2 regions of the Corynebacterium poyangense genome follow, and region 2 is predicted to be linked to the other one. Evidence: predicted binding sites of a transcription regulator. Region 2 holds the regulator's gene; the other holds the start of a gene.
The links. The regulator LexA, encoded in region 2, represses DNA repair genes until DNA is damaged. The targets are predictions, from matches to a motif close to CGAACANNTGTTCG.

Region 1 (11,752 bases), 240 kb from region 2:
CCATGCGTCCACCCGGCGCTAGCAGGTCTGCCATAACCGGTATCACCCGCGTCAGAGAATCCAATTCCTGGTTAACTTCCACCCTTAAGGCTTGGAAAGTTCTCTTCGCGGGATGTCCGCCACTGCGCCGAGTAGCCGCCGGAATCGTGGCATAAAGCAATTCCACGAGACGCGCCGAAGACTCAAAGGGGGCTTTTTCTCGCTCCCGAACAATAGCGCTGGCTATTTTTCCAGCGAAACGTTCTTCACCATAGGTTTTGAAAATCCGCGCCAAATCCCCATGCGCATAGGTGTTCAGGACATCAGCTGCGGTGATCCCGGAACTAGGATCCATCCTCATATCCAACGGAGCATCGGCCCGATAAGCAAACCCTCGGTCCAGCTGGTCCAACTGCATGGAGGAGACTCCAAGATCAAAAAGCGCAGCGTGAATGCCCGACGCACATATCTCGTGAAGATGACTATCATCCTGGATTGCTTCAGCAAGGTCATCAAAGCGCGCATGCACCGGGAAGAACCGATCTCGATAGGGCTGGAGACGATCAGTAGCTTGACTAAGAGCAGAGGGGTCTCGGTCTACCCCCACCACAATGGCATGAGGAAATCTCCGCAGAAAGTTTTCACTGTGCCCACCAGCCCCCAGGGTGCAATCGACGATGGCTGCCTTATCACCTGCCCTCGTAATCGCCGGGCTAAGAAGTTCGGTTACCCGATCTTTGAGCACTGGGACGTGGCCATAATCGGTGGTGGTGTGGTCCTCCAAGGCGATGCCCCCTGTGTTGTCTTAAGCCATTCATTGCTTCAAGTGCGCGGGGCGCATATAGGGCCCTGTCCGAGGGGCAATCTGATATCGGGGAAGTACACCAGAGTGTCAACCTCGAACAGAGTCCATATACGCACTCCGTGGAGGTGAGCCTTTATAACAGGCCACCGAGCACGTCGTCCGAGTCAGCTGATGAGAAATCAGCTTCGGTTTCTTCCTGGTAACGAGACCAGGATTCTGCATCCCAGATCTCCAAGAAATCCACTGAGCCGATGACTACGCATTCCTTGACTAAGCCGGCATATTCGCGATGCGCTGCCGATAAGGTGATGCGCCCTTGACTATCAGGCCGTTGCTCATCCGCACTCGCTGCGAGGTTTCGAATGAAAGCTCGAGCCTGAGGGTTTGTCCTCGAGACCGCTGCTGCTTTACGAGCGCGAGCTGCGAACTCCTCCCGGGGATAGACCGCAAGACTGTGGTCTTGCCCCTTCGTGACAGTAAGGCCCCCAGCTAATTCCTCACGGAATTTTGCTGGAAGAGTCAGTCTTCCCTTGTCATCAAGCTTCGGGGTGTAGGTACCCAAGAACACAGTCGGTACCCTCCTCCTCCGCTCGACGACACGGATCGACTTTCTCACGCTATGGCGTGATGGCCTCTCCCTAACAAGAGAGCATCACTCCACCGCTGCGCCCCACAATACCCCACTTTCCCCCACAATCAACCTCGACACACCCCTTAATTTTGCCGAAAACTATCATTTTCCCAGGTTAACCAGGAAAAAACAGCAAATAATCTCGCTAGGCTGACACACCTGGAGAAGGCGCTATACCCCCATCAAATACCTCTTTAGGCACAGTACTGGTATTGCGACTCATCAATACCAATAATCACAGACTACACAAAAACCCTCTTGACCTGGGCCATTTACTATAGTCTCCCCTCGCAAACTGGCCGGGAGGTATGTCAGTGGGGAGGAGTGGGGATTGAAAGTGGGAGAAAGTGGGGGATCCGAAGATAAAAGGCTCGGCACACGTGGCGAAGCCTCTCGACGACGATAGCTGGAGCAAAGAAAACCCTGGTCCCCCTTATCAGGGCAAGACCAGGGTTGATGATGTAAAAGTCTACCGGAAGTTAGTGTGGACTAGAAGTGGTACGGATAATGGTTTAGGGATTGTCGAATCGTCTCCGAAAGTTATCTTCTAAACGGTCCCCTAGACTAGAACCACGTGATGGTGATGGTTTCTTCTGTGGTTTGTGCCCAAAATTGATCTCCGATGCACTGCGTCCACCGCGCAACATCCAAATGCCCGACCCTAGCATCAGGGCAAACCCACACACGCTTAGAGCTACCCACCATAGGCTGGTTTGAGCTAAGGCCACTCCGCCTAGCAGGAGGACGAGCCCTAGTACGGTTAAGGCTACCCCACGCAAGGTGAGCCCACTTACCGGATTGCTATAGCTATCATCGTGCCCCACGCGTGCCCCGAATCGAGGATCATCAGCAAGCAAAGACTGCTCAATCTCGCGAAGCATCTGACGCTCCTGGTCTGATAATGACACAGCATTCCTCCCGGCGATATGCGTTTCACTATCACATCAGCATGGTCTGTGATTTTAGCGGACGTGATAAGAACCCTTACAGCTCTATTAACGTTTAGGCTAGCGCGATTGTTCCGTAGGCGCCGCCAAAAATATAGAGAACGATCATGAGCGCCGAAAAGAAACTATGCTGCGGAAGAGTAGATACCCCCGTTTTCTACTTCTTCGAGGAACTGTTCCACCTGTTCGATTAGCCGATCTACCACCTTCGAGTCTCGCAGATCCGGCGCTCCTGCCAGGAGCCGTTGACGCTGAGACCGGTAGCTCCGAAAAACTTGCGCCCAATATTCACCTTGGCTGTCAATAAGCGCTAACTTGTGCCAAGCATCTTGAGTCCCCGCACGGCGCTTTTTTGGAGCTGACTGGGATATCCGGGATCCCGCCACTCGAAGAGCTGCTTGATAAGCACTTTCGAAGGCTTGGGCATAGTGTCCCCCCGCGCGCTGCTCAATGGCTTGAGCAAGCAGAAAATGCGCACGACTAAGGAAAGAGGACCGCCCCTGCCATGGTTGACTAAAACGAGTAGTTGCTGAAATTACCTGAGCCACGATCTCCACATCCTTTCCCAAAATAATCTTTCTGCGTTGCTGTGACTTTGACACTAGATAGCGCCTCGGACATCACCACTTAAAAAATCGAACTTTTGTTCTAATTTTAGCATCTTGAGCAACCCCATCGGAAGGTTTTTGCCTTATTTAGTCCCACCACGCAAGGTTTCATGGTTCGATAGAGATTGTGACTGTGGAAATTCGGCGCCTAAGTATCCCTGAATTTTCGGTGCATTGTCCCGCCTTCGTAGACATCTACCTGACCGCAATGGGATATAGTCCGTCACTTCGGAATCGCCAGATCGAGAATTGGCGTCGTGACACATCCCGCCCCGCCTTTACCGCTCTCTGCGCGATAGAACAGGACTTCATCATCGGGGTGGCATACGGTTTCCTAGGAACTCCAGATCATTGGTGGTATCGCCAACTTGAGCATGGTCTCGCCCACCACTCTCCCCCCATCACCCACTACCGAAACATTTTGTCCAGTTTCTTTGAAGTAGCTGAGCTTCACGTCGCGCCTTCTCGACAATCTCGAGGAGTAGGGCGAATGCTCATATCTCAGCTTCTCCACCACGTGCCCGCCGACTATGCCGTGCTCTCTACCCCCGAGGTCCCTCAAGAATCTAACGCCGCCTTTCACCTCTATCGTTCGCTAGGATTCCAAGATCTGCTCCGCAACTACTATTTTTCTGGGGACTCACGGCCTTTCGCCGTGCTGTATTCCGCTTTGCCAGTCAATTCCAGCATTGTCAGCAACGGTCGGTAATGTTGGGAACGGTCCCATCGTCATGTCCCAGAGGTCCGCGTCCCATGAATATTCATCAAGAAATCCCTGCCGAGGTCACTAAGGCTCTGGCCGACTATATCGATTCCCGGCACGAGGAAGTCCGCACCATTGGGGCACCGGTCGACAAGGCTGTCGGTCACCTATCTCGCTTCATCCTCGAAGGCGGCAAAAGAGTCCGACCTCTCTATGCCTGGACTGGTTTTTTAGCAGCGCGTGGACTGTCCGGAGAAGAAGACCCCGACGCCGTAATTCGCGCAATCTCCTCCCTGGAATTTATCCAAGCCTGCGCCCTCATCCATGACGACATAATTGATGCTTCCGATACCCGCCGGGGCAATCCCACCATCCACCGAAGCGTAGCCCGGACCCACCAGGAATCACGTTGGTGCGGATCAGCAGATCATTTTGGTGAATCAGTGGCTATTTTAGTCGGAGACCTCGCCTTAGTTTGGGCCGAAGACATGTTTTTGGAATCGGGTCTATCCCCGGCAGCATTAACCCGCGCCCGAGCACCCTGGCGGGGAATGCGCACCGAAGTCATTGGCGGCCAGTTGCTCGATATTTCCTTGGAAGCCGCCGGAACCGAGGATATTGCTGCAGCCAATTCAGTCAATCTCTATAAAACTGCGGCCTATACGATCGAGCGCCCCTTACACCTGGGCGCCGCTATCGCCGGAGCCGATGACACTGTCATCTCCGCTCTTCGTCATTATGGGCGAGATATTGGCGTCGCATTCCAACTCCGTGACGATCTTCTTGGGGTCTTTGGAGACCCAGCTATCACCGGCAAACCCGCTGGCGATGACCTGAGACAAGGGAAACGTACGGAATTATTATGCACTGCCTTAACCTACGCAGATCGCCATGACCCTGCGGCCGCTGCCGAACTTCGCCGGCACGTGGGACGAACCAAAGATGATGCCATCATCCAGCGACTCACCAGCATCATTCAAGACACCGGCGCTGAAGACGTCATCGAGTCCAGGATCAGTGACTTAAAGGCCTCTGGCATTGATTATTTATCTTCAGCGCACATTCCCGACGAGGTATTCACCCTACTCAAGGAATTAGCGCTCAAAGCTACCGAACGGCGGTATTAATTGTGAGAATTTCTGCCGCGACACTCCCCTCGTGTTTTTCCCTCACCATCGGTTCTACTCTGTTACTTTCCTTCAGCTCCTTTGGTGCCGGAGCTACCCGAAACCGCGGTGGCGTCCTCGACGCTCTTCATCTCGGATTCCTCGCCTACGGGCACGGTGCAGCCCTCTCGAATATAGGTTTCTTCCTAGGTCTGGTACTTATTGTCGGCACTTGGGCTTTAGCCGGACGCCGCTATGTTTTCTGCACTCTCGATAGCGAATCTGAACGTCTGTATAAGATACGACGTCTACTTCTTGCCCAGATTCTCTGCCTTATTCCAGCCGCCCCGATGTTATCGAGGGATGTGTATTCCTACCTCATGCAAGGGGCTATGATCCGCGACGGATTTGACCCCTATACCCAGGGAGCAGCAATTGATCCCGGCCCCATGCTGCACGAAGTCTCCTTTGACTGGCGAAACACCACGACCCCTTACGGGCCCTTGCATTTATGGCTCGGCGATGCCATCACCAAAATAGTTGGCGATAACGTCACCCTAGGGGTTTTACTCTATAAATTCGTCTCCATTGCTGGGTTCTTCGCCATCATGTGGGCAATTCCCCGCATTGCCGTCAAACTCGGCGGAGACCCGATCATGGCTCTTTGGCTCGGTGTCGCCAACCCCGTCATGGTTCTCCACATGGTGGGGGGAATGCATAATGAATCCGTCATGGTCGGGCTCGTAAGCCTCGGGATCTATCTCTCCTTAAAAAAGCACTTCTTCAGCGGAATCGGCCTCATTGGGCTGGCGGTGTCTCTCAAAGTTACCGCAGCGATTGCTGTTCCCTTCATCGTGTGGCTCGCAGTACGCACCTACGGCGGACAATTAGGCGACCCCTGGGGACCTAGAATCATAAGTTTCTTCGTGTCAGGGGCGATAGCTCTCAGCGAAACAATTGCAGTAGTGAGCCTAGTAACCTGGCTATCTGGTTCTAGCTGGGGTTGGCTATCACAAATCAGCGGGAATTCTAAGGTCATTAACCCCCTGGCACTTCCCTCATTACTTGCCAGCCTGATCACCCCCTTCTTCCAACTAGGGAATGAAGACTTTTCCTTTAACACCCCCCTCGCCATTTTCCGCACCGTCAGCATGGGGTTCATGCTGCTTGGACTAGTTATAGTGTGGTGGCTCTTCCGCAAAAACGCACGAACTGCTGTCGCCGGCACCGCCGCCGCCTACCTTGTAGCATTCATCTTTAACTCGGTGACCCTGCCGTGGTACTACGCCAGCGTGATTTCCTTGGTGGGAACCGTCAAACCACCGCATCTTCTGGTTCGCTGGGTTATCGGTCTCTCCATCGTCGTTACCATGGCGTTCTCGGGTTCCGGAAACCACATGCTTTATAACTTGGCGTGGATGGTCGTGTCCGGACTCGCGGCTTGGGTGATGAGCGATCTTTGCGTCGGCCCTCGCCGAAGAGTCAGCCTCACCCATACCCCAGCAGTGAGCTAAGTCTTAAAACGCCATCGCCTGTGCTCGACGCATGACTTCCCTCGCTAAATGACCGTGAAGTGCGTCAACGGGACGGCCCGGCAAAGAATCATCCTCGCTAAATAGGTAGCGCAAAATTTCCCCATCCTGGTATCCGCCGTCGGACAACAAGGTGATAACGCCGGGTACAAAACGATTGATTCCCTTTTCGCCCAAGAACACTGCCGGGATTTTGCGCACTCCATGATCCCACACCGCAATCAACTTACGCTCCTTGACCATATTGATGATGTGGGTTACCGGAACATCCAGGCGCTCTGCTACAGCCGGCACGTCCAGTAAAGGTTCGTCAGCAGACAAAACTGAAGATTTGATGTTATCAGCCACGCAGCTACCTTAGCACTGTTTAACACCTCTTCGCGGGGGCTTGTGGCACGTCGACCCCCATATCGTCCATACTTATAGCCATGGTTGAACTGAAGGTCGGGGATATCCTCGAAGCACGCTACCGGATCGATCGACCGATTGCCCGTGGTGGAATGTCAACTGTGTACCGCTGCGTTGATTTAAGGCTAGCGCGAGCGGTTGCGGTCAAAGTCATGGACCAACGCTTTGCTACCGACCCAGTTTTCCGTACCCGGTTTCGCCGAGAAGCCCGAGCTATGGCTCAACTCTCTCACCCCAATTTGGTGAACGTCTATGACTTCGGCTCCGACGGAGACCATATTTTCCTCGTCATGGAATTAATTACCGGCGGAACTCTCCGGGAGCTTTTGGCTGAAACTGGACCATTACCCCCGTATGCCGCCGCAGGAGTAATACGAAGCTTGCTCACTGGACTGTCAGTAGCCCACAACGCGGGTATGGTCCATCGCGATATCAAACCCGATAACGTCTTAATCAACAATAACCACCTGGTGAAACTCGCCGATTTTGGGTTGGTGCGGGCAGCTTCGCGCAATACCGAAACCGGAAAAATCGTTGGCACAGTGTCGTATTTGTCTCCCGAACAAGTAAGTGGCGGGGAAATTACCACAGCTAGCGATGTCTATTCTGCCGGGATCTTATTTTATGAGTTATTAACTGGACACACCCCCTTCCATGGCGAAACCCAGCTTGATCACGCTTATCACCGCTTAAAAGAGGATGTTCCCTCGCCTTCCGCTGCGGAGCCTGGCATTCCGCATTTGGTTGATGAACTCGTCGCCACTGCAACAGCGCGGGAACCCTCTCAGCGTTTCACCGACGCCGAGGAATATTTAGCCGCTCTCGATGATGTGTCCCGGGAATTGAAATTCCCCAACTATATCGTGCCGATTCCACAAAACGCAGCGGCTCACCGTGCCGCGGAAATCCCCCCTGATACTAGCGGTTTAACTGGACCTTTAGAGCCTACCGGCATTATTGATCATCCGGATAATTCTCGATCCGAGGATCTCACTGAGGTGATTCGACAAACTCGTGTGGCTGAACCAGATCCAGCGTGGGCACCCTCTTTCAATGACAATCCTGCTGCCCACGAAACAAGTATCCTGGCTCAGCCTAACGTCCCCGGTGGTGCCATTGCTCCCGCACGTCAACCAGTTTCTCCAGATGCTCCCCCTCCTGGAGAAACGCACACTCATTCAGCTCCCATGTCTAATAGATCTGGCTGGACTTTGGCTTTATGGCTCGTGGTCATCGCAGCGTTAACTGCGGCAATCGCCTTAGGCGGATGGTGGTTTGGATCAGGTCGTTATGGAGAAATACCTCAGGTTTTCGGGATGGGGGAACAGGAGGCTACCCGTGTTTTAGAGCAAGCGGGCTTTAGCACTGAAGTCCGCGAAGTTTACGATAACAACACGACGGTCTCTTTGGCCGCTGGGACTGATCCAGCCGCCGGAGAAAAGGAAGTGCGCGGCCGCAGTGTTACCTTGTTAATCTCGCTAGGGAAACCAGTAATCCCGGCGCTACCTGATAATCGAGATCCCGAAACCTATCGACAGGCTCTCACCCAGCATTCTCTGGTATATCAGCGCGCTGAGCAAGAGTTTTCCGATAGCATCCCGGAAGGGAAAATCGTTCGGGTGGACCCAAGTCCGGGTCAAACCGTCAATGTCGATACTCAGATTTCCGTGCACCTAAGTAAAGGGCCTGCCCCGGTCAAAGTTCCTGACGTGAAGAAAATGGAGCTCGATAAGGCCCAGGAAGTCCTAGAAAAGGCGGGCCTTAAACTCGGAGATATCCGCCACCAGTTTGATGCCAACGCCGAAAGCGGGCTTGTTTTTGCCACCGATCCACTCCCGGGGGTCGAGCTAGCTAAAGGCTCAGCGGTAAATGTCAGTGTCTCTACCGCCATCAAGGTCCCCGATGTCGTTGGGTTAACCAGAGATAAGGCCGAGGAGAAGCTTCGAGCTGAAGGAATTCAGGTGAAAAGCGTAGAAGTTGCCCCTAATACTGTTGCTGATCGTGCAGATACCGTGGTGGAAATCAGCGCTGAACAGGGGCAATACTTAGATCCAGAAAATGCCTGGGTGATTCTTAAAACACCGGAAAAGGTTAAGGTACCCCGTCTTCTCGGATCGAAAATCTCCGACGCCCGCCAGAAACTGGAAGCAGCCGGCTTAGGGATAAGAAGCAGCGATGAGGATTCTTCCCGGATATATCATCAAAGCCCGAAAGCCGGAGAAGAAGTATCCCCGTCTACCGTTGTCACGGTCGACGGGCTCTAGCCGAATCACCAGCGTTAACGGCGCAACATTTCTGCTACGAGGAAAGACAATTCCAGCGCCTGCTGGGTATTTAGCCGTGGATCACACGCAGACTCGTAGCGGCCTGGCAGATCGACGTCGGTTATATCCTCAGCACCCCCTAGACACTCAGTGACGTTCTCACCGGTGAGCTCAATGTGAATGCCACCGGGGTGTGTCCCCAAGGAACGGTGTACTTCAAAGAAACCTTGAACCTCATCGAGAACCTTGTCGAAATGACGGGTCTTATAGCCATTCGATGAGGTAAAGGTGTTCCCGTGCATCGGATCTGTTTGCCACACCACTTTGTGCCCGGATTCTGTCACCGCTTGGATAATTCCTGGCAAGACGCTGCGCACCTTGTCATGCCCCATCCGAGCCACCATTGTTAGGCGCCCTGGTTCGCACTCGGGGTCTAATCTATTGGCGTAGGCGACGGCTTCTTCTGGAGTGACCGTCGGGCCAATTTTAATGCCCACCGGGTTGGCAATCATTGCTGCGAAGTTGACATGGAAGTCTTCGAGCCCACGGGTTCTTTCCCCAATCCAGAGCTGATGGGCAGAAAGATCATAGAGCTTAGTGGCCCCGTTTTCATCTTGACCTAAGCGAAGCATTGCCCGCTCATAATCCACCAGTAGGGCCTCATGGGAGCAGAAAATATCAGCGGTCCGCAAGTTCGTGTCATCAATTTGACAGGCATGCATAAACCGAAGACCACGCTCAATTTCTTGAGCTAAGGCCTCGTAGCGAGCTCCGGCTGGTGAATTAGTAACAAATTCCCGGTTCCACTCGTTTAACCGGAATAAATCAGCAGTACCTGATCCAGTCAATGCTCGGACAAGATTCATCGCCGCTGAGGAGTTCGCGTAGGCCCGAATCATTCGCGCCGGATCGTGCCGTCGAGCCTCCGGAGTGGCTTCTACCCCATTAACAATATCTCCGCGGTAATTAGGTAGACCATGGGCATCGAGATCTGCGGATCGAGGTTTAGCGTATTGCCCTGCAATACGCGCCATTTTTACCACCGGGGTTGAGGCCCCATACGTCAACACCACAGCCATTTGCAACAAGGTCTTAATATTTGCCCGAATATGCGGCTCTGTATTGGATTCAAAGGTTTCTGCGCAATCTCCGCCCTGGAGCAAAAATGCACGACCTTCGGCTACTTCCGCAAGTTGATGCTTAAGGGCATAAATCTCCGGAGGCAAGACAATAGGCGGAACTGATTCTAAAATCTTTCGCACCGTATCTGCCTGGTCCTTGTCCCAGGAGGGTTGCTGCTTAGCGTCACGGGCAATAACGTCTTCAAATACTTCGTGAATCCCGTCCGGTAACGGCGGAAGATCAGGAAGCGCTTCTTTAGGGATATCTACAGTCCAGCTCACCCCTCCATTCTTATCATGGCTGATGGACGGGATATCTGCCAAGGTGCTCGATTAGCCTTAAAACGCTGGTGACGTGTCAGCGACGTGGATGCATTGTTGCTGCTTCACACACCTTGAACTTTTCTAAATTATGGCGCGCATCCACTAAAGCGTCATGGTTTCCACTGGGGGTTTTCGGTAAAACCGGTTTACCAACCATTTCCCAATACTGCTTGAGTTCATGAGTAAACCGAGGAATAGCTTGGGGTAGATCACTCATGTCCCCGAAAAGCTGCGCAAGAACCACATGGTCATAGGCCCCTACCCACGCCCAGAGCTCAGGTCTAGTTTTTCCGACGGTGAGGAACTCAAGGACCTCATCCCGGATACGTTCTTTTGAACGCCACGCCTCAGTGCCCGGACTCGGTAGCTTAGCGAGAACATTTTCCGCCACCCAAGAATTAGCTTTGGCGGGATCGAATTCTGTGGACACGGCATAGTATTCCCGGCCATCTTCAGCAACAATCCCGATAGAAATCAATTCAATGGTGTGCCCATCTTCGATGAACTCGGTGTCGTAGAAGTAGCGCACGACCAGCCTCGTCCTTCCCCATCGCTTTAGCTGAAGCGACATTCGTTTCTCATGCCTAGGACTATTAGCCTAATGCCTTCTCAATTGATCTGCTCTTCGACCCCCTTGATACATTCTCCTTCATGCGCAGTGAAGGCCGACTCAGAGGAATCAACTACGGTGTCGTAGGTGTCCTCGCTATAGTTTTCGGTATCGCATCAATCCTGCCGGGGTCCCTATTCAGCCAGTTCCGCTTTCCCCTTATCCCCGTTGACCTGCAAGTATATCTGGCAGGCGGGCACAGCCTCAGCAGAAACGTCGATCTCTATCGCCAGTACTTCGCCACCAACGGTGGGCTATTGCCTTTCACCTATCCCCCCCCTTCGCTGCCCTACTCTTCTTCCCGCTCTCCCTCCTCCCGGATTATCTCGCCGCCATTCTGCTTGCCGCTTTCTCACTGCTCATCACCTTCATCGTCCTACTGCGACTTTTTCTCCTACTTGACCGGCTTCCTCTTCGCCATCGCAAAAACCACAGTGGTCACCATTATTCCCCGTCAACCCGGGCAGTGATCGCGCTTCTTATTCTGTTACCCAGTGAACCAATCTGGCGCACCCTCAGCTATGGACAAATTAACCTCATCCTCGCCGGCCTGGTGATCTGGGATCTGTGGGGACCGTGGCAACGCCATCGTGGACTTCTCGTTGGCTTCGCCGCCGCAATAAAACTCACTCCCGCAATTTTCTTGCTTTATTTTTTCTTCATCCGGGATAAGCGCGCTATCCTTCGCGGCGTAATAAGCGCCGTGTCCTGTTC
Region 2 (11,752 bases):
TGGCCTACCCGGTCCTTAAATGGCTCTATAGTCACGTGGGAGAAGGACAATCCGCGCGCTATTAACACTTCCTCAATAATTCCTCCAGCCGAAGATACACCAGAACCGGGGTTGGTCGTTGTAAACTAACCCCGGTTCTGGTGTGGTCTCAAGCCTCTTAAGCGTTATCGAGATCCTTTTCAATGAGCGCGGCAATCTTTTCCACTGCCTCTTCATTATCTGAGGTGACAGTAACTTGATCCCCTTGTTCCGCGCCAAGAGCCATGATCATCAAAGAGGAGGCGGCGTCGGTTTCTTCATCATCTTCTGACCCCACTAGGGTGAGGAAGATATCGTCATCGTACTCTCCAGCGGCATCAGCGATGATGGATGCTGGACGGGCATGGAGCCCAACGGAAGATCCGACAGTAACGGTCTTGGAGGCCATGGGTTTTCCTTTCCTCTTGAGTGTGAACTTGGCTGGTATGGTCACCCTTCGTACCAAGTTCGGTTCTTTATATATTTTAGGTGTTATTTCCTCAACCTGCCAGGAAGTACAGCATTTTTATATCTGCAATGGGATAGAAAATCTCATGCAGTTTCATGGTTGCTGGCTCCAAGGCGGTTAGCCTTGCTAGGCCAGAATTGCTTGAGTGCTATGACCGTGAGCGTGGATACTAGAATTCCGGCAGCTAAGGCCACTAAAAATGCCCATTGTGGTTGAATCACTAGAATGACGAAGATTCCGCCGTGGGGAGATTGAGTTCCTACCCCAAGCATCATGCTGAGGGCGCCGGTGACAGCTCCGCCCGTCATCATGGCGGGTATGACCCGGAGGGGGTCCGCGGCTGCAAAAGGAATGGCGCCTTCAGAGACAAAGCTCAGTCCTAGCAGCCATGCAGATTTACCGTTTTCTTGTTCGGCTGGAGTAAAGAGAGATTTCCGCACGAAGGTGGCAATGCTCAGGGCGATGGGCGGAACCATACCCGCGGTCATGACCGCTGCCATAATTTTGAGACTTGCTTCATCGCCGGTAGATAGTCCCGCGGTAGCAAAGAGGTAAGCGGCTTTGTTGACGGGCCCACCGAGGTCAAAGCACATCATCATGCCAAGGATAATTCCCAAGATGGCTGCTGAAGATCCAGACATACTGGTGAGCCAATTTTGCATTCCGTCCATGGCCATACTGAGTGGTCGGCCTAGGAGCAAGAACATTAGCAGCCCTACTGATAGAGAAGACAGAAGGGGGATGATGACAACTGGCATGAGGGAGCTAATCACCCGAGGTACTTTCCATGACCCGATCCACATGGCTATTAAGCCGGCGATTATTCCGGTGACGAGGCCACCAATAAAACCGGCACCAAGGAGAACGGAAAGAGCTCCGCCGACAAAACCAGGCGCAATTCCAGGACGGCCAGCTAAGGCGTAGGCGATATATCCAGAGAGAGCTGGAACGATGAATTGCATAGCCATTTGGCCGCTGGCAAAAAGCAAAGCACCGAGGTAAAGCAACCAACCGGAGCGCTCAAAGGTGAAGGTTTCTCCGTCGGAAACTATGGTGTGACTGGGTAAATTGGTGGGGGAGAAGCCGGTGGCGAGCGCTTTCCAAGCATTGGCCATATCTGATCCGCCGACGAGGAACCCCAGTGCTAGAAGTAGACCGCCAGCAGCTACGAAAGGAATCATGTAGCTCACGCCGGTCATGACAGCTTGCTGTATGCGTCGACCCCAACTTTGTTTTTCCGCCACTGCGGATTCGGTGTCGCTAGTTTCGCTTTGGTGTCCGTCTCCTTGTGCTTGCACTATAGGTGCACCAGGAGTACGAGCTGCGTGAATCGCTTCGTCGATCATCCGGTCTGGCTCGTTAATAGCTCGTTTCACCCCCGAGCTAATCACGGGTTTTCCGGCAAAGCGTGCTCGGTCTTTCACCCCCACGTCGGTGGCAAAAATAACGGCGTCTGCGGCGCTGATTACTGCTGGCTCAAGGGGGGTGACGGCAGAAGAACCCTGAGTTTCTACGTGGAGTTCTACGTCGTTTCGGCCTTGGGCGGTTTGGGTTAATGAATCCGCCGCCATATAGGTGTGCGCAATTCCGGTGGGGCAGGCGGTAACTGCCACAATTCGGGTAATGGCTTCATTCTTGGTGTTTAGCTCCGACGCCTGCGCGCTGCTTGCTTTCGTAGCGTCGGCAGTTTTCTTGGGGCGGTTCAGCACCTCCTTTATTGACTGCACAAACTCTTCAGAGGTCGGGGCTTGGTTGAGAGTAGCGAGGAAATCTTTTCGCACGAGGGCTCGGGCTAGGGAGGAAAGAATACGTAAGTGGTCTTTTCCCGCTCCTTCCGGTGCAGCGATAAGAAAAACTAGGTTTGCTGGTCCGTCCGGCCCTGAAAAATCAACTTTGTGGGAGAGTCGGGCGCACGCTAGTGTCGCTTGGGTTACTGCACGAGATCGACAGTGGGGGATGGCCACACCGCCGGGGACTCCGGTGGGTGATTTGTTTTCCCGTGCTTGAGCGTCTTGGGCTAACTGTTCGGTGCTGGTGCTGCGGCCAGCTCGGGTCACTAGAGCGGCTAAGGCGGTGATGACATCGGCGGGGGTATCTCCCAGTGATTGATCCAGAACCACCAGCTCCGGGGTGATGAGGTCGGCATTCATTGGATGCAACTTCCTTGAGTTGATAGGGATATGGGGAATTTAGGGATGAGTTTTCAAGTGGGTTAGTTGAACAGCCTCTGGGTGAATCAGCTCAGGACTAGGAATAGTGGTTCCTGGTAAGGCTGTAGCTGCGGATCCATAGGCCACCGCATTCTTTAGACATTGTGGATAATCAGCTCCACGGCTACGGGACAAAACGTATCCGGCTAGGGAACAATCCCCAGCCCCGACAGTGGATACCACAGTGATGGGGGGTGGAGAAGCATGCCAGGCACCGTCCTGGGTGACCAGCACGGCTCCGGATGCACCTAAGGTTACGAGGATTTCCGGGATGCCGCGTTGTTGTAGTTCTTGAGCGGCAGCAAGAATTCCTGAAAATTCTCGACGTGCAGCCGCTTCTTCAAAGGATTCCCCGTGATTTCCACTGAGCTGAGCAAGTTCGAGGCCATTGGGTTTAATGAGGTCCGGACAAGCGTCGCTAAGATTCTGTCCCAACGCCACCATCGCAGCATCTGATGTGTCAACAGCTATCTTCAAGTCTGGTTGCTGACTTCTCAGTTTCCTGATCACGTGGGAATATAGGTCTTCGGGGCAGCCGGGAGGTAAAGATCCAGCAAGAATTATCCACTGCGCCTGTTGTGCTTCAGCGAGGGTTAATTCAACCAATCCATCGATTTCTTCCGGCGTCAATCTAGGGCCAGGACCGTTAAGTTTAGTTGTCTTACCATCAGGTTCAGTTACCGTGGTGTTTGTTCGAATTGCTTCGTTAATAGGGAAAGAGCGATAAGGGATCTGGGTTTCTTTGAGTAGGGAGATAAATAAATCATCTATGCTGCTGGGGAAGATAGCTAACGTCTGAGATTGGGCACGATGGATGGCATTTGAGACGTTGATGCCTTTCCCTCCAGCAACCCGAGTCGCTGAGTCAAGGCGATGGACGCTGCCTCGTTCCAGCGGTTCGGCGAGAGCGAGGGTAGCATCGATGCTCGGATTAAGCGTCAGGGTAACAATCACAGCACTTACCTTTTGGGATGTGAACAATTCGTGGTTCCGTATAGCACACAACACTTCCGGAACCAGATGAGGTCTTGGACACGTTCATTTTTGTTTGTGTGTATTGTATGTCCGAATGTGTCCGAAAGTCAAGGCTTTGCTTTTTGAGTCTTTGCGGTATTCCTGAATTTATGGTGTGCTTGTAATTAAGAATGATCCCCTTATGTAGATAGGTGGCGTTATGTCTGCGTCCTCTCCTTCTGTGCCTGTTTCCGGCACGGGTGTAGTTCCTGGAATCGCTTATGCTCCGGTGGTATGGATTAGACCACGACCTGAGCTTCCTAAAGGGGGTGAGGCAGTCCCTGAAGAACATCGTGAGGCTGAATATGAAAGGTTTCAATCAGCCGCTGAGACTGTAGCTCAGCGGCTAGAAAACCGTTCAGAACAAGCTGAAGGTCCTGCTGCTGAAGTTCTTAAGGCAACAGCCGGGATGGTTCGGGACCGGGGCTGGCAAAAGGCAGTGCGGAAGAATGTCCGGGGTGGGCATTCGGCGGAATATTCCGTGGTGACGGCGACGGATAAGTTCGTCAACATGTTTGAGGCTGCCGGTGGGGTAATGGCAGAGCGGACGATGGACCTCAAGGATATTCGCGACCGGGTCGTTGCTGAGTTACGCGGCGAACCAGAACCTGGCTTGCCGCAGGTTTCCAAGGAAGCGGTGCTGTTCGCTGATGATCTTTCTCCAGCAGATACTGCGGCCCTTGATACAACCCATATCATCGGGTTAGTCACCGAGCTTGGCGGGCCGACCAGCCACACGGCCATTATTGCTCGTCAGCTTAATCTGCCGTGTATCGTGGCGGCGGGCGTCGCGCTGCGTAATATTTCGGCCGGTGAAGTGGTATTGGTCGATGGGGCGCTGGGTACAGTCACTGTTGATGCCGACCCTGAAGAAGCCCGGCAGATGGTTGCCGAGTCACGAAGCCGCGCTGAAGCTATCGCCCGCTGGGTGGGGCCAGCTACAACTCGCGATGGGCACAGAGTCCAGTTACTTGCCAACGTTCAGGATGGCAACGCGGCGCGAATTGCCGCGAGTTCCCAGGCTGAAGGAATTGGCCTGTTCCGTACCGAATTGTGCTTCCTAAACGCGACGGAAGAGCCAAGCGTCGAAGAACAAGCGGAGGTATATTCAAAGGTTTTAGCTGCTTATCCTGAATCGAAGGTGGTAGTGCGATCCTTGGACGCAGGGTCTGACAAGCCGATTGCCTACGCAAATATGTCAGAAGAGGAGAATCCCGCTCTTGGGGTACGAGGATTGCGTATTGCTCGAGATAACGAAGCCTTGTTGACCAGGCAGCTCGACGCTATTGCCTTGGCTTCTCAGAAGCTTGGGCGCGGGGAACAAGCCCCTACCTGGGTGATGGCTCCAATGTTGGCTACCGCTAGGGAAGCAAAATGGTTTGCTGGGCTGTGCCAGGAGCGCGGTTTGACCGCCGGCGCCATGATTGAAGTGCCAGCCGCGGCACTTATGGCCGATAAGATCATGCCCTATCTGGACTTTGTTTCCATCGGGACGAATGATCTCACCCAATACACCATGGCCGCCGACCGTATGTCTCCCCAGCTGGCTTATTTGACGGATCCTTGGCAGCCTGCGGTTCTTCGACTCATTAAACATACCTGTTTAGAAGGCAAACGCACCGGCACCCCAGTAGGGGTGTGTGGTGAGGCAGCAGCTGATCCACTTTTGGCTTGTGTTCTTACTGGTTTGGGAGTGGATTCCTTATCTGCCGCCTCAACTGCTGTTGCTGGTGTCGGTGCTCAGTTAGCTGAAGTCGATCTTGAAACCTGCCAAAAAGCTGCGGAAGCTGCGCTTGATTCTTCTGGCGCTCAAGAGGCTCGCGAAGCCGTTCGTGCTATTTTGCTGGGATAACCTGGCATCTGCTTAAACCTAAGGCCTAGGCTCGCAGAGAAGCCTAGGCCTTAAGTGTTCAATGACGGGGTATGGTCACTCTGCTAACACGACTTCGATATCTCGCTCTCGTAGAGCTCGAACAAAGGTGTCTGCGGCTCCGGTGTCAGTAATGACGACATCTATGTCATCAATACCAGCGAAACTCACCAAATAATCATTCCCCATCTTTGTGGAATCACATAGCACTACAACTTTGTGCGCATTTGTGACCATGGCAGATTTGATGGCAGCTTCTTGAGAGTCCGCTGTTGATAGTCCATGATCAATAGTCAAAGCATTGGTGCCAATAAACGCTACATCAGCCCTCATGAGAGCTAGGGTTCGCAAAGCTGTATCACCGATGACTGCTTGAGTGATAGCCCGTACGCTGCCACCGAGGAGTTGGACTTCACTCATCCCTTTATTAGCCAAGTCAAGAGCAGTCGCTAAAGAGTTGGTGACGATTGACCAGTCGCGGGCATGTGGTTGTTCGGCAATGAGATTAGCCAAAGCCGTGACCGTGGTTCCGGCATCCAGGAACATTCCGCCATGAGGTTCAGGTAAATACTTCAGTGCTGCTCGAGCTATTGCTGATTTAGCCGTGGGTGCAGAACGAAATCGAGTGTCAAGGCTAAGCTCAGTGGTTTGGAAATTCTGACTAGCAACCGCACCGCCGTGGACTCGATGAACAATCCCTTCTCGGTCAAGAACAGCGAGGTCTCGTCGGATGGTTTCAGCGGTCACGTCAAAGCGACCTGCTAGTTCTGTGACGTTGACTCTTCCCTCCACTGCGGTCAGCGAGGCAATTTGTCTCCGTCTTTCCTCTGCGTACATCATCATCCTTAAACTTTGTGCCCCCATTGTGAGCGAAAATGGGCATTCACGTTTCTATGTTCCCACTATTTATGTTGTTATGCGTGGGATCGGGCATAAGAGATGCCCGACTATACCCAAAGTACTGCGGATAATCGGGCACAATCTGGCGATAACCTGGTCTTATAGTGTGCGTGTTGAGGTCGGATGAGAGAAGAAATATGTCAGAGAGCTAACCAAAAATGGGGGTGAGGGCAGGTGGTGGAAACAGAATTAGAGTTTTCTGAGTATGCTGACTACTTTCCCCATGATGATGGCGTCGTTGGCTTTTATGGGATCAAAACTTTCGTTGTGGGGAAGTAACCACACTCCTGAGCGATCGCGGTGGAATTCTTTGACTGTTGCTTCTCCATCGATCATGGCGGCGACGAATTCACCGACTTCTGCAACTGGTTGTGAACGAACAACTACCCAATCCCCGTCAAGAATGCCGGCGTCTTTCATGGAAAGCCCGACGACTTTGAGCATGAATAATTCACCATCTCCAACAATTTCTTCGGGAAGTGGGAAGTAGTCGGCAATATTTTCCTCAGCGAGGATAGGGGCTCCCGCTGCAATCTCCCCCACGATAGGAATGTAGCTAGGAGGGGTGCGTTCAGCGTCGATGTCGGGTTCAGGTTGTTTCGCACGCTGCTGTGGGGAGGTGTACTGATCCGGCAGTCGAAGATTCACGGTTCGCGGTTTATTTGGATCCCGCCGTAGATACCCTTTTTCTTCCAGAACCTTGAGCTGATAGGCGACGGATGAGGTTGACTGTAAACCAGTAGCGTCACCAATTTCTCTAATGCTCGGGGGGTATCCGCGAAGCACGACGGCGTCATTAATAACTTGCAAGATCCGCCGTTGACGCTCAGATAAATCTGACTGATCTAACTTCTTATTAACTGAGGTCCGAACCCCCTTTTTCCGCGGCATATACTTCCCCTTCTTCATCAATCTTCGATGCGGTACTTCACTTCACTGTACCTTACTTTAGCTCATCTTGGTACAGCTGTTCGACTAAAACACCGACAACTCTGGACAAATGTTCGAATTATTGCTATAAATCGAACATAGAAGCGAAGAAGAGAACGGGATGGTCCATTGGAAGGTCTAGTATCTCTAGCGCAGAACGTTCAATGACATTGAAATGAAAGGTATTCGGAAATGACTATTGCTCAGAAACCATGCATTTTAGGGCGCAATTTTCACGCTTCTCGGCCCTCTTTTAAAGGCCAGGTCTGGGATCCTCCTACTATGTCCAAGGATTCGGAGCATGGAGATAATGTGCGAACACTATCAGTGATGAATCGAACATATAAACGTGATTATGGCATTGCGGGAACGCAGGGGAATTCAGGAAACGGGAGTCGAAATTACCAGGTTCGACGCACCAACGTACTGAATTTTATTCTCGGAGGTGTGTTCGGATTGAGCCTCCTGGGAGGTTTTCTTTTTTTGGATAGTGTCGATGACCTCCACAGTAATTCTTATGGGACCCAGGCGGTTTCTCATGTACCAGCAGATCACTAGGATATACAGCTGAGAATTCTTCCTAGTGCGAGGTTGGCTTCATGCTCTGTCCTTTTTGTCAGACTCCTCATTCGAGAGTGATCGACTCACGGGTCATCGACGCGGGTATGACGATTAGGCGGCGACGAGAGTGCAGTAGTTGCGGTGGGAGATTTACCACTGTGGAAAAGGCGGTGCTTCTCGTTGTCAAAAGAAACGGTATTACTGAGCCTTTTAGTCGCGACAAACTGATCATTGGTGTACGTCGGGCGTGTCAAGGCCGGGATGTTTCCGACGATGCTTTGAAACTACTTGCTCAGGAAGTAGAGGAAGCTGTTCGGAAAAAGGGTAGTTCGCAGGTGGCGGCCAATGACATTGGTCTTGCAATTTTGGAACCTTTACGCCGGTTGGATGAGGTAGCCTACCTGCGTTTTGCTTCGGTATATAAGTCTTTCGATTCAGCAGAAGACTTTGAGAGCGAGATCAGGTTAATGCGTCGGAAATTTCGGCACGAAGAGTAGCTATTCGTGGTCAAGTGCTCCTAGCGAAACTAGCGCAGCTTATCTACTGCTTTTTGAATACGCCGCATAGAAACGGACTGAGCTGTCCCTAGACGTTGAGCGAAGAGACTAACGCGGAACTCCTCGATGAGCCACTGAATATCGCGAACAGCTGTGGACTGAGCTCTGTTCGGTGGAAGTTTCGTGAGCTTCTTCGCTAAATACTCTTGTGCTTCTTCCACTTGGTCCTGACGATCAGCGTCTCGATCCGGATCGCGGCTCATTTCCTCTAAACGAATTTCAATGGCTTGGAGATAACGTGGCAAGTGTTGAAGGCGGGAAATCCCATATTTCGTGAGTGCATTCTGAGGCAACATGAAGTCAAGCTGACTCTGCATATCCACGATTGCCTCGCCAGTCCAGGTGGCTAATTCGGCTTGAATTTTCTCAAATTTCACCAGCGCGGGGGCCAAGGCCACCACACTTTTCCTGACCCGACCTGGTACTTCATCTTTCACCTTCCCCAACAATATGGTGAATTCATCGGGGTCACGCACTGGGCCACCGTTTGCTATCAGAGCATCCCTGGTCGCCGCTATCCGAGCATCGTTGATAAGACCATCCGCGCCACCGTGAGGATAGCGATCAATAGCTACTTTTTGTTGCAAGGGAAGCCCTTTGATCATTGGTGCCACCCCAACAGTGATTTCCCGTAACAGGAGGGTGAGAATGCTGGTCATCATCGCCGTATCTGCTGCGGCCTGGGTAGGGAGAACCTTCATAGATAATCCTTGAGCGCTGACTACTAACGCGGGATATGCCTCAACGTTTTGTCCGTCCACTGTCGTCATGATGCTGCGAGGGATTGTCCCTAGCGTATCTTGATTCCAGGTTTTAACGACCGTGCTTTCCACATTGCGACTCACGCGACTAACTGATGACCTAATTTGCTGGCTTCGGCGCTTGACTAGGGCAGCTAAATCTTTATCCGCATCGACTATTTTTTGATGACGGTCAATAGCCGCATAGGACATCTTTAAATGCGGAGAGACTTTGCCAAGCTGAAAATCTTCCGCCGTGATACGTTGCCCCCCTAGATCACTGAGAATCTCAGCTAACTGAGCAGTCAGGGATGAGGCGTAGGGGCGTAGTCGTTGAAGAGCTTTCTCAGCATACTCAGGTGCCGGAACTATATTCCGCCTTAAAGTCTTCGGCAGGCTTCTAATCAGTTCGGTTAGCAATTCATAGCGCAACCCAGGAACCAACCAGTCAAATTCCGTGGCATCAATTGAAGCCAACATGGGCAGGGGAACATGCAAAGTAACCCCATCTTGAGGATGGCCGGGCTCAAAGCGATAAGACAAGTCAAATTGATGTTGAGAATGAGTCCACGAATTTGGGAAATCCACCTCGGTTGCTGCTTCGGCTTCTTCACTCAACAGAGCCTTTTTATCGAAATCTAAGAGGTGAGGGTGTTGTTGTTGATTCTTCTTCCACCAAGAGTCAAAAGACTTGCCGTGGGTTACGTACTCCGGCAGACGAGCATCATAAAACTGGAATAGTGCCTCATCATCGGCGACAATCCCACGGCGCCGTAGCCTATCTTCGACGTCTCCGGCTTCATCCAATGCAGCGAGATTCCGATGAAAGAACTCATGATGGGTGTTCCATTCCCCATCGACTAGTGCGTGGCGAATAAACATATCGCGGGCGGCACGTGGATCTATTCGGTGATAGGGAACAAGCCGGTCATCGACGACCGGGACACCAAAAAGAGTAGAGCGTTGATGTACCTGCGCAGCAACCTTCTTCGCAGACCACACAGGCTCGGAATAGTGATGCTTAAGCAAATGCGGCGCTAGATTCTCAGCCCATTCCGGCTTGATCTCAGCCACTTCACGAGCCCATAACCGAGATGTTTCGACGAGCTCCGCCGCCATAACAAAATGTGGCGGCTTTTTGGAAAGCGCCGATCCAGGGAAAATACGGAAACGGGTATTACGCGCACCCTGGAAATCAGGAGTGGAGGAATCCTTGACTCCGATATGAGATAGCAAACCCGATAGGAGGGATCGGTGAATTGCTTCAGGGTCACGTTGTTCGGCTCGGAATTCTGGCTCCGTCCAGCCCAAATCTTTTGTGACATCATGAAGCTGGGAAACTAAATCTCGCCATTCTCTGATTCGGAGATAATGGAGATATTCAGCTTTCATCCTTTTACGGAATTGGTTTCCTGATAGCTCTTTGCGCTGTTCATCAATATAATCCCATAAATTTAAAATCCCCAGGAAGTCACTTTTCTTATTTCTAAAGCGCGCATGTTTTTGGGCTGCTTGGGTCTGAAATTCTAAGGGACGTTCACGGACATCTTGTACCGTCATAGCCGCCACAACCACTATGGTGTCTCTGAGACAACCCAGTCGATCAGCCTCGATAAGCATCCTAGCCATCCGCGGATCAACCGGAATTTGCGCCAAGGTTTTTCCAACTTTCGTCAACACAGGTTCATGATGTTTTTCTTTGCCCTCTAAAGCCCCTAATTCATGAAGAAGTGCTATACCGTCTCGAATGGCTTTTGTATCTGGAGCTTGAACAAAGGGGAATTGGCTAATGTCTCCCAGATGTAAATGAGCCATATGCAAAATGACACTTGCCAGATTTGTTCTCAAAATCTCCGGATCGGTAAATTCCGGCCGAGCCAGAAAATCTTGCTCAGAATAAAGACGAATGGCAATACCTTCAGCAACTCGTCCGCACCGGCCAGCACGCTGATTGGCGCTAGCCTGAGAGATTTCCTCGATGGGTAGTCGTTGAACCTTAGTGCGAGAGGAATAACGTGAAATTCGAGCGGTTCCGGTATCTACCACATAGCGAATTCCGGGTACGGTGAGTGACGTTTCCGCGATATTGGTGGCCAAGACAATGCGTCGGCCCGAGTGAGGAGCAAAGACTCTGTGCTGTTCCTGGTTAGATAAGCGGCCGAAGAGGGGAGTGACGTCAACTCCTTTCCAGCGACGTCCCTCAATGGCTTCTAAAGCATCGCGGATATCTCTTTCTCCAGGGAAAAAGCATAAAATATCCCCGGGCCCTTCAGCCATGAGTTCTTCGCAGGCGGAGATTACACCATCTAGCGGATCAATATCGATAAGTTTTTTGCCCTTTTCTTGGGTTAAGGGTCGATACCGTATCTCGACTGGGTACGTTCGGCCAGTAACTTCAATAATGGGAGCTGGGGTGCCATCGGGCTGGGAAAAATGCTGGGCAAAACTCTCTGGGTCAATAGTAGCTGAGGTGATGATTACCT

Region 1: a site for LexA is predicted at 2,999-3,012, ahead of GP475_RS07895 (SAV_6107 family HEPN domain-containing protein). Genes of this name have one in related genera too.

Annotation. Positions count from the first base shown of each region.
Region 1 is NZ_CP046884.1:1,683,993-1,695,744, forward strand. It holds gene rsmH (16S rRNA (cytosine(1402)-N(4))-methyltransferase RsmH) at 1-763, opposite strand, end outside; gene mraZ (division/cell wall cluster transcriptional repressor MraZ) at 918-1,352, opposite strand; gene GP475_RS07890 (DUF3040 domain-containing protein) at 1,928-2,323, opposite strand; gene GP475_RS07895 (SAV_6107 family HEPN domain-containing protein) at 2,488-2,964, opposite strand; gene GP475_RS07900 (GNAT family N-acetyltransferase) at 3,098-3,679, shown strand; gene GP475_RS07905 (polyprenyl synthetase family protein) at 3,724-4,800, shown strand; gene GP475_RS07910 (alpha-(1->6)-mannopyranosyltransferase A) at 4,803-6,293, shown strand; gene GP475_RS07915 (Rv2175c family DNA-binding protein) at 6,297-6,647, opposite strand; gene GP475_RS07920 (protein kinase domain-containing protein) at 6,740-8,983, shown strand; gene GP475_RS07925 (class II 3-deoxy-7-phosphoheptulonate synthase) at 8,998-10,386, opposite strand; gene GP475_RS07930 (polyadenylate-specific 3'-exoribonuclease AS) at 10,463-10,957, opposite strand; gene GP475_RS07935 (glycosyltransferase 87 family protein) at 11,373-11,752, shown strand, end outside.
Region 2 is NZ_CP046884.1:1,443,500-1,455,251, reverse strand. It holds gene GP475_RS06835 (uracil-xanthine permease family protein) at 1-65, shown strand, start outside; gene GP475_RS06830 (HPr family phosphocarrier protein) at 158-427, opposite strand; gene GP475_RS06825 (PTS fructose transporter subunit IIABC) at 571-2,637, opposite strand; gene GP475_RS06820 (1-phosphofructokinase family hexose kinase) at 2,677-3,651, opposite strand; gene ptsP (phosphoenolpyruvate--protein phosphotransferase) at 3,872-5,563, shown strand; gene GP475_RS06810 (DeoR/GlpR family DNA-binding transcription regulator) at 5,639-6,418, opposite strand; gene lexA (transcriptional repressor LexA) at 6,671-7,372, opposite strand; gene GP475_RS06800 (hypothetical protein) at 7,604-7,969, shown strand; gene nrdR (transcriptional regulator NrdR) at 8,011-8,469, shown strand; gene hrpA (ATP-dependent RNA helicase HrpA) at 8,499-11,752, opposite strand, start outside.